3 regions of the Streptomyces sp. NPDC085937 genome follow, and region 1 is predicted to be linked to each of the others. Evidence: riboswitches for the same ligand, from Rfam matches in the RefSeq annotation. Region 1 holds a riboswitch; each other region holds the start of a gene.
What was found. Region 1 has a riboswitch for cyclic di-AMP ahead of ACIF8S_RS25150 (transglycosylase SLT domain-containing protein). Riboswitches for the same ligand answer to the same signal wherever they lie in the genome.
Positions count from the first base shown of each region.

Region 2: linked by a shared signal. The riboswitch ahead of ACIF8S_RS00480 (M23 family metallopeptidase) and the one ahead of ACIF8S_RS25150 (transglycosylase SLT domain-containing protein) in region 1 are both predicted to bind cyclic di-AMP.
Region 3: linked by a shared signal. The riboswitch ahead of ACIF8S_RS03450 (NlpC/P60 family protein) and the one ahead of ACIF8S_RS25150 (transglycosylase SLT domain-containing protein) in region 1 are both predicted to bind cyclic di-AMP.

Region 1 covers NZ_JBITSH010000013.1:11,487-15,691, reverse strand. Annotated here, with positions in the region: gene fahA (fumarylacetoacetase) at 1-209, opposite strand, end outside; gene ACIF8S_RS25155 (HAD family hydrolase) at 525-1,397, shown strand; gene ACIF8S_RS25150 (transglycosylase SLT domain-containing protein) at 1,361-1,837, opposite strand; cyclic di-AMP (ydaO/yuaA leader) riboswitch at 1,843-2,012, opposite strand; gene ACIF8S_RS25145 (polyprenyl synthetase family protein) at 2,538-3,548, shown strand; gene ACIF8S_RS25140 (outer membrane lipoprotein carrier protein LolA) at 3,806-4,205, shown strand, end outside.
Region 2 covers NZ_JBITSH010000001.1:114,183-118,387, forward strand. Annotated here, with positions in the region: gene ACIF8S_RS00475 (M16 family metallopeptidase) at 1-1,171, shown strand, start outside; cyclic di-AMP (ydaO/yuaA leader) riboswitch at 1,374-1,539, shown strand; gene ACIF8S_RS00480 (M23 family metallopeptidase) at 1,552-2,325, shown strand; gene ACIF8S_RS00485 (GntR family transcriptional regulator) at 2,537-3,241, shown strand; gene ACIF8S_RS00490 (HPr family phosphocarrier protein) at 3,402-3,683, opposite strand; gene ACIF8S_RS00495 (GNAT family N-acetyltransferase) at 3,860-4,205, shown strand, end outside.
Region 3 covers NZ_JBITSH010000001.1:787,073-791,277, reverse strand. Annotated here, with positions in the region: gene pcrA (DNA helicase PcrA) at 1-1,315, opposite strand, end outside; cyclic di-AMP (ydaO/yuaA leader) riboswitch at 1,600-1,746, shown strand; gene ACIF8S_RS03450 (NlpC/P60 family protein) at 1,754-2,938, shown strand; gene ACIF8S_RS03445 (hypothetical protein) at 3,087-3,440, opposite strand; gene ACIF8S_RS03440 (NlpC/P60 family protein) at 3,804-4,205, shown strand, end outside.

The DNA of each region.
Region 1 (4,205 bases):
CCCGCCGCCAACAGCGGGTTGAGGGTGGGGCGGGCGAGCAGGGAGGCGTAGGGGGAGCCCAGGGCGTGTGCCGCCGCGCCGGCGTCGAGGACGTGGTCGCCCAGCCGGACGCCCACGGTGCGGTCCGCCGAACCGGGGGGCGAGAACACGCCGTACGGCAGGTTGTGCGGGCCGAAGGGATCGCCCTCGGGGACATCGAAGGGGGGCATCGGGTGCTGCCTCGCTTTCGTGTGCGCGGGTGGGCCACGTGTCCGTGGCCGTGCCACACGTTACGGGGTCGCGTCCGGGTGAGTCCCTGTTAATTCGGCGACGTCCGTGGCCTGCCGGGCGGGCGTCCCGGATCCGCCCGGCCCGCACCGACGCGAGGGACACCGGAACGTCAGGCGGCGCACCGTGTTCCGACCCATCGGGGAAACGGTTCTCAACCGGTCCCGATCGGGCGCCGAAAGAAGGGAAACGGCACCCGAAGCGAGGGCATACGGGCGCGGTGAATCGGACGGTCCTCTTGTCCGTATTCTCTGATCATGGCCGCACCCACCGATTGTTCTCTCATCGCCACCGACCTGGACGGGACGCTGCTGCGCGGTGACGACACCCTTTCCGACCGCGCCCTCGCCGCCCTCGCGCGGGCGGAGCGCGCCGGCGTCCGGCACCTCGTGGTGACGGGCCGCCCGGCCCCCAGAGTGCGGTCGCTGCTCGGCGACCTCGGCTGCACCGGACTCGCGGTGTGCGGACAGGGGGCGCAGGTCTACGACGCCGGGACGGACCGGATGCTGTGGTCGGTCCGGCTGGACCGGGAGCTGGCGGAGACCGCGCTCGGCAAGATCGAGGCCGAGGTGGGTGAGGTGTACGCCGCGGTCGACCAGGACGGGGTCGACGGGCTGACGCTGATCGAACCGGGCTACCGGATGCCGCATCCGACGCTCCCGTCGGTTCCGGTGGAGCGGCGCGACGACCTGTGGGCGCGGCCGATCAGCAAGGTGCTGCTGCGCCATCCGCGGCTCTCGGACGACGCGTTGGCGGCGGCGGCCCGGTCCGTGGTGGGCTCGCTGGCCACGGTGACCATGTCGGGGCCGGGGACGGTGGAGCTCCAGCCGTGCGGGGTCACCAAGGCGACCGGTCTGGCGCTGGCCGCCGAGCACCTGGGGCTGCGTCCCGAGGACACGGTCGCCTTCGGCGACATGCCGAACGACGTCCCCATGTTCCGGTGGGCGGGCCACGGCGTCGCCATGGCCAACGCGCACCCCGAGCTCAAGGCGGTGGCCGACGAGGTCACCCTGTCGAACGAGGACGACGGCGTGGCCGTCGTCCTCGAGCGACTGTTCGGGCGGACGGCCGGGGTCGGCCGTCAGCGGTCGGCTCAGTACGCGCCGAAGACGTTGTCGATCGAGCCGTAGCGGTCGGCGGCGTAGTTGCAGGCCGCGGCGATGTTGGCGACCGGGTCGAACGGGTCGAAGGCCGTGCCGGGCACGTGGTACGCCTGGAAGGTCGGGTCGATGACCTGCAGCAGGCCCTTCGACGGGGTGCCCATGGCGGCGTTGGAGTCCCACAGGTTGATGGCGGCCGGGTTGCCGGACGACTCCCGCATGATGTTGCGGTGGATGGAGTCGTAGGAGCCCGGGATGCCGTTCTGCGCCATGACGTCCATCGCCTCGCGGATCCAGCCGTCGAGGTTCTCCGGGTACGCGGTCGTGGAGGCGGCGGTCGTGGCCTGGGTCGTGGTCGCGGCGGAGGCGCCGGTGGCGCCGAACAGCGGCAGCGCGACCACGGCGACCCCGGTGCCGGCGACGGCGAGGGAGCGGACGAGGCGGCGGCGGGACGAAGCGATGACGGGCATGTCTGGGTTCCTCTCCTACGCCTGCGAGGTGAGCTGTCGGGTTCGGGCGAGGAGAGTGCCCGGCCGTGCCCCTGCGGGCATGGCTTCACCCCGAGCCGTCCCGGCGCGATGTCCGGTACGGCGGCTTACCTGGGTCCCCCGCTCCTGCCGTGCGTGAGTTCGTCGTCGGGTGTGATGCGGGTGGCGGCAGGACTAGGCGTCCACCCGGCAGGCCCGGAACGTATGCGAGAGCACATGTCGGGAACAAGTGCGACGCTCACGCAAGACACCGTTTGATCTTGAGGTGGGTGGTTTTGCGCGCTTGATCCTTTGCGATCGCCAAGCGTCAACTCCGTTGCGTGGGGCGGGATGACGACGCCGTGGGCGCGTGGCCGGCCGACGTGCTCACGCGTGACTCACCTCACGGGACGGGGGACGTGAGCGCATTTGTGGCGTACAGGAATTCGCACAGCAATGACGGCAAATCGGACGTCAGGGCGGGCAGGATGGTTCACCGGTCACTGTGTCCGGGAAACAGAGGAATGTCCGTTGCTATCAGCCGATCAAAAACACTCCGCTTCTGATCCCCTATCGCCCTGCTTGTGACCCCGGGCCCTGGCGGTGATCGAAAGGTGACCGGATACGCTGACTCGAGTGGTGGCAGCGACCTATCGACAAACCGTGTAACCGCCAGCAGACACCAGCAGACAGGAGACCCCTCGTGACCGTCGTCGGGCCGTTCGGGCTGAGCGTGCGGGACCAGGCTCTGGAAGCCGATGTCCAGGCCGGATTGACGGCTGTCGAGGAAGGGCTGCTCGAGGCCACCAAGAGTGAGGTGCCGTTCATCACGGAGGCCGCCCAGCATCTGGTGCGGGCCGGAGGCAAGCGGTTCCGTCCGCTGCTCGTGATGCTCGCCGCCCGCTTCGGCGACCCCTACGCCCCCGGTGTGGTGCCGTCGGCCGTGGTGGTGGAGCTGACCCACCTGGCCACGCTGTACCACGACGACGTGATGGACGAGGCCGAGGTGCGGCGCGGGGTCGCGAGCGCCAACGCCCGCTGGGGCAACTCGGTCGCCGTACTCACCGGCGACTTCCTCTTCGCCCGCGCCTCGCACATCCTGGCCGACCTCGGCCCGGAGGCCGTGCGGGTGCAGGCCGAGGCGTTCGAGCGGCTGGTCACCGGACAGATCCTGGAGACCGCGGGCCCCCAGGACGGACGCGACCCGGTCGACCACTACCTGGACGTGCTCGGCGGCAAGACCGGCTCCCTGGTGGCGGTCTCCTGCCGGTTCGGCGCGATGATGTCCGGCGCCGACGAGACGGTGGTGGACGTCCTCACCCAGTACGGCGAGCGGCTCGGCGTCGCCTTCCAGCTCGCCGACGACGTCCTGGACATCGCCTCGGACTCCCACGAGTCGGGCAAGACCCCCGGCACGGACCTGCGCGAGGGCATCGCCACCCTGCCCGTGCTGCGGCTGCGCGAGCGGACGGCCCGGCTGGGGCTGGCCGAGGACGTCGCCCTGTGCGAGCTGCTCGACTCCGACCTCACCGACGACGCCCGGCACGCCGAGGCGCTGCGGCTGCTGCGCGCCCACCCCGCCCTGGAGCAGGCCCGCCGGGACACCGTGCGCTACGCCGAGGAGGCGCGCGCCGCGCTCGCCCCGCTGCCCGACGGTCCCGCCAAGGCAGCGCTGGTCGAGCTGTGCGACGCGGTCGTGCACCGGGCCGGCTGACCGGCGCCCGTACGGCCCCGTACGCCTTCCGCACCCGGGTGACCCCTACGGGGCGGGTGAGGCACCGTCGTCCCGTGTCATACCGCAGCAGTACGCGCAGTTGAGCCCGCGGTCTGACGATTCCGCCGTCGGGGTTTGGTCAGATGGAACACGACGGACAACACCACTTCTCACCGGTTCGGGTGAGAATGGCGGCTCGGGCCGAGACTGGTGTGAGGACACGAGACGGAAGCCGCCGCCGACGACGGAGGGCACACATGGCACCGTACGCATCCGACGACAAGACGACCGCGGGAGAGGCCGAGGAGCCGCGCACGCTGCGGCGCAGGGCCGCCCGGTACGTCGTCCCTGTCACCGTGATGGGCGTGGCGGCCGCGACGATCGGACTCGTCCCGGCGCTCGCCGACTCCGGTGACCCGGATCTGCCGGAGATCACCGCCGCCCAGCTCATCGAGAAGATCGCGCAGTCGGACGTGGAGCACCTGTCCGGCACCGTGAAGATCACCACCGACCTCGGACTGCCGGACCTCGGCGGGCTGGAGAGCGGTCTGCTGTCCGGCGCGGTCGGCTCCGGGGAGGAGGGCGGCTCCTCCGCCGACCCGTCCGGCCGGCTCACCGAGCTGGCCTCCGGCATGCACACCCTGCGGGTCGCGGCCG
Region 2 (4,205 bases), on a different contig from region 1:
GCGGGCCTTCTCCGAGGGCACCGACAAGCACACCGCCGAGGAGTTCGCCGCCGAACTGGAGCGCTGCGGCGCCACCCTGGACGCGCACGCCGACCACCCCGGCGTCCGCCTCAGCCTCGAGGTCCCCGCCTCGCGGCTCGCCAAGGGGCTCGGGCTGGTCGCCGACGCGCTGCGGGCGCCCGCGTTCGCCGACAGCGAGGTCGAACGGCTGGTCCGCAACCGCCTCGACGAGATCCCGCACGAGCTGGCGAACCCGTCCCGCCGTGCCGCGAAGGAGCTCGCCAAGGAGCTGTTCCCGGCGAGTGCACGCATGTCGCGCCCGCGCCAGGGCACCGAGGAGACCGTCGAGCGCATCGACTCCGCGGCCGTGCGCGGCTTCTACGAGAAGCACGTCCGCCCGGCCACGGCCACCGTCGTGGTGGTCGGTGACCTCACCGGCATCGACCTGGACGGGCTGCTCGCCGACACCCTGGGCGCCTGGACCGGCTCGCAGGCCCAGCCGCGGCCCGTGCCGCCGGTGGTCGCCGACGACTCCGGCCGCGTCGTCATCGTGGACCGGCCCGGCGCCGTCCAGACGCAGCTGCTCATCGGCCGCATCGGCCCGGACCGGCACGACCGCGTGTGGCCCGCGCAGGTCCTCGGCACGTACTGCCTCGGCGGCACCCTGACCTCCCGCCTGGACCGCGTCCTGCGCGAGGAGAAGGGATACACCTACGGCGTGCGGGCGTTCGGCCAGGTGCTCCGGTCGGCCCCGGACGGCACGGGGGCGTCGATGCTGGCCATCAGCGGTTCCGTCGACACCCCCAACACCGGCCCGGCGCTGGACGACCTGTGGACCGTGCTGCGCACGCTGGCCGCCGAGGGCCTCACCGACGAGGAGCGCGACGTCGCGGTGCAGAACCTCGTGGGCGTGGCGCCGCTCAAGTACGAGACCGCCGCGGCCGTCGCCGGCACCCTGGCCGACCAGGTCGAGCAGCACCTGCCCGACCACTACCAGGCCGACCTGTACCGGCAGTTGGCCGCGACCGGCACCGTGGAGGCCACGGCCGCGGTGGTGAACGCCTTCCCGGTGGACCGTCTGGTGACCGTCCTCGTCGGTGACGCCGCGCAGATCAAGGCGCCCGTGGAGGCCCTGGGAATCGGTGAAGTCACCGTCGTGACGGCCGAGTAGGGACCGGCCGGGACACGCGGGCGCGAGGAGCCCTGGTGGCGGGAACGTCACCAGGGCTCCCTTATGCCCGAATTGGGGCGGAGGTTGCCTGTCTGCCCTGTGGGATGCGCTACAAAAACGGGGATTCGTTTGAGGATTGAGAGATGCCCCGCTTAGTTTCATGCGGGCTGTTCGTCGGGCAGTGCGCCGCATCCGCGGCACCGGACAGTCATCGCCGAGTCCCCGTACGGCGCGAGCCAGGGGAGCCGGGGACCCACCTGTAGTCCCTGGGGTGAATCGGACGCCCGCGCGTGTCGCGAGGGTGCCCGTAGGAGACCTTCCTGCTCCGAACCCGTCAGCTAACCCGGTAGGCGAGAGGGAAGGAAAGGAACAGCCTGTACATGGCGTTCACGCGCGCCACCGGGAAGCACCGTCGTCCCAGCCGCGTCCAGCGCGGCACCGCCCGCGCCGCGGGCGTCGCGGCCCTCGCGGGCACCGGCGTCGTCGGCTCGCTCGCGGCCCCCGCACTCGCCGCCGAGCCCGCCGCGGCGCAGACCGGCCTCACCCCCGTCGTCACGCTGGGCGGCGTGGTCGCCGACCGCGTCGACGCCCAGGCGGCCGCCCAGCACGAGGCAGCCCGTGAGGCGGCCGAGGCCGCCGCGCGCAAGGCCGCCGAGGAGGCGGCCCGGGAGCGGGCGGCCGAGGAGGCCGAGAAGGCCCGTGCGGAGAAGGAGCGCGCTGCGCGCGAGGCCGAGCGCAAGCGCCTCAACACCTTCGTCTCCCCGATCCCCGGCTCCTACGTCTCGACGGCCTACCAGAGCGGCGGCGCCATCTGGTCGTCCGGCAGCCACACCGGGATCGACTTCCACGCCGCGAGTGGCACGCCCGTCCAGTCGGTCGGCGTCGGCACCGTCGTCGAGGCCGGCTGGGGCGGCGCGTACGGGAACCAGGTCGTGATCAAGATGCACGACGGCACCTACACCCAGTACGCCCACCTGTCCTCCCTCGCCGTGTCGGTGGGCCAGGAGGTCGCCGCGGGCCAGCAGATCGGCGTCTCCGGCGCCACCGGCAACGTCACGGGCGCCCATCTGCACTTCGAGGCGCGGATGTCCGCGGACTACGGCTCCGACCTCGACCCGGTCGCCTACCTCCGGTCGCACGGCGTGAACATCTAGGGAACGTCCAGGGCGCGCACGTCCGCCCTCCCGCCCCGGCTCCCCGTGAGCCGGGACTTTCGCCGTTTCGGGGCACAACCGTCAGCCCGCCGTCTGTCCAAAAAATATGTATGGATTCCCGCCCGCCGTCGGAAATTGTCGCCGATTGCAATAGAGTCACGAACGGACGTCAATCGACGACGTTTCACGGGGATTAATGCGGAGGTCGGTCATGCGTATTCCCGCGCACTCGGTGTGCACGGCGATCCGGGACGACATCGTCGCCGGTGTCTACGAGCGCGGTGGCCGGCTGACCGAGGAACTGCTCGCCCGCCGATACGGCGTCTCCCGCGTCCCCGTGCGCGAGGCGCTGCGCACGCTGGAGGCCGAGGGCTTCGTGGTGACCCGGCGGCACGCGGGCGCGTGCGTCGCGGAGCCCACCGAGCAGGAGGCCGCCGACCTGCTGGAGATGCGCCAGCTCCTGGAACCCTTGGGCGCCTCCCGGGCGGCCCAGCGGCGCACCGACGCCCATCTGAAGGTGCTGCGCGGTCTGGTCAGACTGGGGCAGGAACGCGCACGTCAGGGCAACAGCGACGACCTGCGCTCGCTGGGCGGCTGGTTCCACGAGACGCTCGCCCAGGCCTCGGGGAGTCCCGCGCTGACCTCGATGCTGACGCAGTTGCGGCACAAGATCGCCTGGATGTACGCGGTCGAGGGGCCGGCGGATCCGGTCGCGTACTGGGCGGAGCACGGCGCGATCGTGGACGCCGTGGCCCGTGGCGACGGCGACCGGGCGCGGACCCTCACGGCGCTGCACACCGAGCACGCGGGCGCCGGACACCGGCTGCGGTTCGCCTCCGGGGCCGAGCGTGCCGTACGCGCGGAGCGTGTGAGGAACTCGCAACATCCCGTAAACATGCCGAGCCTGCGCCATTAACACGGGTCCCGTATACAAAGAGCGGATAATTCGTGGGGGCTATTTCTGCTGCCCGGAAAGAGAAATGCAAAAGGCCCGCCCGGTGATCCGGACGGGCCTTTCGATGCCGTGTGGCCGACCTGGGGGAATTTCCCCGCGGTCGTCCGTCCGGCTCTTCTGCTCAGACGGTCTCGGGAAGCTCCTCGAGCCCCTCGGCGACCAGCTTCGCCAGACGGTCCAGGGCGGCGTCCGCGCCCTCGGCGTCGGAGGCGAGGACGATCTCCTCACCGCCCTGGGCGCCCAGGCCCAGGACGGCCAGCATCGAGGCCGCGTTCACGGGGGTGCCCCCGGCCTTGGCGATCGTCACCGGGACGCCTGCGGCCGTGGCGGCTCGGACGAAGATGGAGGCGGGGCGGGCGTGGAGACCCTCGGCCCAGCCGACGTTGACGCGGCGCTCAGCCATGTGTTGCTGCCCTTCGCAGTTCAGGGTTGTCTAGACCAGTCTTCCATATCGTGGCGCGTGCCCGGAGCGGCGTCCGGAACGGCCCCGGCGGCCCCCGGGCCGCGGCCTCGGCCCGGCGGTCGTCCACCACAGACTGCCTCGCGCCGCCGTCGGACGCGAGCCGTAGTCTGGGGCGCATGCAGACCTCGTCGGACCGCCACGAGTACCCCGCCCACTGGGAGGCCGACGTGGTGCTGCGCGACGGCGGCACCGCGCGCGTCCGCCCCATCACGGCCGACGACGCCGAGCGGCTGGTCAGCTTCTACGAGCAGGTGTCGGACGAGTCGAAGTACTACCGCTTCTTCGCCCCCTACCCGCGGCTGTCCGCCAAGGACGTCCACCGCTTCACCCACCACGACTTCGTGGACCGGGTGGGGCTCGCAGCGACCATCGGCGGCGAGTTCATCGCCACCGTGCGCTACGACCGCATCGGCGCCGGCGGCCGGCCCGCGAGCGGAGCGGACGCCGACGAGGCCGAGGTCG
Region 3 (4,205 bases), on a different contig from region 1:
GGGCGTTGGTGCGGTAGAAGACGGCGACGTCGCCGGCCTTGGCCTCGCCCGCGTCCGTGAGGCGGTCTATCTCGTCGGCGACGAACTGGGCCTCGTCGTGCTCGGTGTCCGCCACGTACCCGGTGATGAGCGCGCCCGAGCCGGCGTTGGTCCACAGGTTCTTGGGACGGCGGGACTCGTTGCGCTCGATGACCGCGTTCGCGGCGGAGAGGATGGTCTGCGTGGAGCGGTAGTTCTGCTCCAGCAGGATCGTCGTCGCGTCCGGGTAGTCCTCCTCGAACTGGAGGATGTTGCGGATCGTCGCGCCGCGGAAGGCGTAGATCGACTGGTCGGCGTCGCCCACCACGCACAGCTCGGCGGGCGGCACCTCGGCCTCCGGCGGCACGTCGACGGGGTGCTCGGAGGCGCCTCCGACGAGCTCGCGCACCAGGGCGTACTGGGCGTGGTTGGTGTCCTGGTACTCGTCGACCAGGACGTGCCGGAAACGGCGGCGGTAGTGCTCGGCGACGTCCGGGAAGGCGCGGAGCAGGTTGACCGTCGTCATGATCAGGTCGTCGAAGTCCAGCGCGTTCGCCTCGCGCAGCCGGGACTGGTAGAGCGCGTACGCCTGGGCGAGGGTCTTCTCGAATCCGTCGGTCGCCTGCGCGGCGAAGTCCTCCTCGTCGATCAGCTCGTTCTTCAGGTTGCTGATCTTGGCGCTGAAGGACTTCGGCGGGAAACGCTTGGGGTCGAGGTCCAGGTCGCGGCAGACCAGGGCCATCAGACGCTTGGAGTCGGCGGCGTCGTAAATCGAGAAGGACGACGTGAAGCCGAGCTTCTTGGACTCCCGGCGCAGGATGCGCACGCACGCGCTGTGGAAGGTCATGACCCACATGGCGTTGGCGCGCGGGCCGACGAGCTGCTCGACGCGCTCCTTCATCTCGCCCGCGGCCTTGTTGGTGAAGGTGATCGCGAGGATCTGGCCCGGGTGGACGCCCCGCTCGGCGAGCAGGTGCGCGATGCGGTGGGTGAGCACACGGGTCTTGCCGGACCCGGCTCCGGCCACGATGAGCAGGGGGGAGCCGGAGTGCACGACGGCGGCGCGCTGGTTGTCGTTCAGCCCCTCCAGCAGCGCGGCGGCGTCGATCACCGGGCGGGGGGCGCCGTCGCGGTAGTACGCGTCCCGCTCCGGGGGCGCGTCGAACTTCCCGCCGAACAGGTCGTCCGGAAGGGGCTCCGGGGCGTGCTCGTCCTCGGGTGGCGGCGGGGGCTCGTCCGCGGGGCCCCGCTGGGCCTGGAGGTCCGCCAGGAAGCTGTCGTCAAAGAGGCTGCTCATCGCTCTCCGAGTCTAGGGCGCCGCACCGACAACCCGGGGCCGCCCCGGAAACATCACACGGCTTCCCCTGCGCGGTCCTGCGGCTTCCTCTGCGTGGTCCCGCGGCGGGCACCCTCCACGCCCGCCGTCTCACCGAGAGTGACCCCACGAACAAGGTCACGAAAATGTATCGGGCATATCACCCATCAACCTTCACAGGGGCCACACCAGTTGGCTACGGTGCGGTTCGGGCCGCTCGTCCCCCGCCGGCGAACCTCGCCGGGCCGCGCGGCCCCCGCCGAGTCCGTCACTGTCCGCCGTGGCAGCCGGAGCCGGGGACCCACCGAGACTTGGGGTGAATCGGACCACTCCCTCAGGGAGCGGGCCGTAGGGCAACCCTTCCACCGCCCGAACCCGACAGCTAACCCGGTAGGCGGAGTACGGAAGGAGTCGCCTCCCTTGGCGTCGCACCGCAAGTCGCGCACCCCGGGCACGCGCGTGGCAGGCATACGCACCCCGGCCCTGGCCACGGCCGCGCTCACCTCCGTGGCCCTGCTCTCCCAGACCGCCCAGGCCGCTCCCACGGACGACGACCGGCCGAGCCTGGAGGAGGTCGAGAAGAAGGTCGGCGACCTCTACCGCCAGGCCGAGTCGGCCACCGAGAAGTACAACGCGGCCAAGGAGAAGACCACCAAGCAGCGCAAGCGCGTCGACACCCTGCTCGACGACGTGGCCAAGCGCACCCAGTCGCTGAACGAGGCGCGCGAGGAGCTGGGCTCCTACGCCGCCGCGCAGTACCGCACCGGCGCCGGCCTCCCCGACACGGCGACGTTCCTGCTCGCGCAGACCCCGCAGGACCTCTTCGACCAGCGACGGGTGCTGGACCGGATGACCGGCCGGCAGAAGGACGCGGTCGACGACTACGTCACCCAGCAGTCCGAGACGATGATGAAGCGCAAGGAGGCCACCGAGAGCCTCCGGACGCTCACCGAGACGCAGGGCGACCTGAAGACGGCCAAGGCCACCGTCCAGAAGAAGCTCGCCGACGCGCGCGAGCTGATGGCACAGCTGACCGCCGAGGAGAAGGCGCGGCTCGCCGCGATCGAGAAGCGGAAGCAGGAGGAGGCCGCCCGCAAGGCGGCGGAGTTGGCCCGCCAGCAGGCGGAGCAGGAGCAGGCCCGCGAGGAGGCCGCGCAGCAGGGCGCCGGCACCTCGGACGGCTCCGGGTCCGCAAGTTCCGGGTCCACCGGCTCGACCGACACCCCGCCGGCCGACTCCTCGTACGGCACCAAGGCCGAGAAGGCCCTCGCGTTCGCCCGCGCGCAGATCGGCAAGCCGTACGTCTGGGGCGCGACCGGGCCGGGCTCCTACGACTGCTCGGGGCTCACCCAGGCCGCCTGGAAGGCCGCCGGCGTCTCCCTGCCGCGCACCACCTACGACCAGGTGAACGCCGGCACCGCCGTCCCGGTGTCCCAGGCACAGCCCGGCGACCTGGTCTTCTTCTACGACGACGTCACCCACGTGGGCATCTACATCGGCAACGGCATGATGATCCACGCCCCGAAGCCCGGCGCCTACGTACGCGAGGAGTCCATCTACTACGACGGCGACTCCGCGATCCACAGCATCGTCCGCCCGGCCTGACGGGCCGCAATCATGAGCGTGTGATCCCGGGCCGCCGCGCGTCGGCTGCCCTTGGACGCGCTGACAAGCGTGGATACGAAACCGCCGACCGGGCCGGTGAGGGCGCGGTCGGCGGGGGAGGTGGGTCCGGCTTGCCGGGGCCCGGGGCTCAGGTCCAGAGGACCGCGATGAAGATGTTCGCCACGGTCAGCAGGCCGACCAGGCCGAAGACGCCCTTGTCCACCTTCTCCTCGTCCCGCTTCACGTAGACCAGGCCGAGGATCACGATCAGCACGGCCAGCTTCACGCCGATCTTGACGTTGTCGACGGAGTAATCCTGGGCCTGGTTGAGGCCCACCAGCACCACACCGGTGACCAGCATCGTCAGCGCGCCGTGCAGCATCGCCGGGACGAAACGGGCGGTGCCCGCGCCCATCGCCTTCATCTGGGTGAGGAAACCGCCGAGCAGCGACGCGATGCCGATGATGTGCAGACCGACGAAGAGGTGGATGAGTACGTCCATGAGGCCGGAGCCTAGCCAGGGGCGTCTCATAGCATTCCGCCGCCCTCGCCCTTCCCGCCTTCACCACATCGGTCATCACCCAGAGTGAGAACGAAGCACCGGGAACAAGATCGCTGTCACTTACGGTCACCCAGCGCTCCGGGGATGTCAGTTCCGCACAACCCGTATCCGATCCCGCGCGCCCCGGCCTAGCGTCCTGCACCAGGTGACCGGCTCTGCATCGCCGCTCGGACCAGGAGCGGCGGCCGGACACCACCGCCGAAGAAAGGTCCGGCGGCGGACGGCTCCCCTGTCACCCCGCCGCCGGACCGCCGGACGAGAGCCCGGCCGCGGCGGGCGGTCATGGGAAGGACGGCAGCGAGGGTGGCAGCGCACCGCAGGGTCCGACAGCGTCCGGTGGGCGGCACCACGGCCCGTGCGGCCGTCACCGTCGTCCTCGCCGGAGCGGCCACCGCGGCCGGCTTCGGCGGAGCGGGACACGCCGCGCCTCGGCCGGCGCCGGCGGGGGCCGACGTGGACCGGCTCCACCGTGAGGCGGAGGTCGCCACCGAGAAGTACAACGGCGCGAAGGAGAAGGCGGACTCGGCCCGGCAGCGGCTGCGCGACCTTCAGGACGAGACGGCCCGGGCGCAGGCCCGCCTCAACGCCGCACGGGAGTCCCTCGGGACGGTCGCGGCGGCCCAGTACCGCGCCGGCGGCCTGGACCCCGCCCTGCAACTGGTCCTGTCCGACGACCCGGACGCCTACCTCGACGGCGCGGCCCTC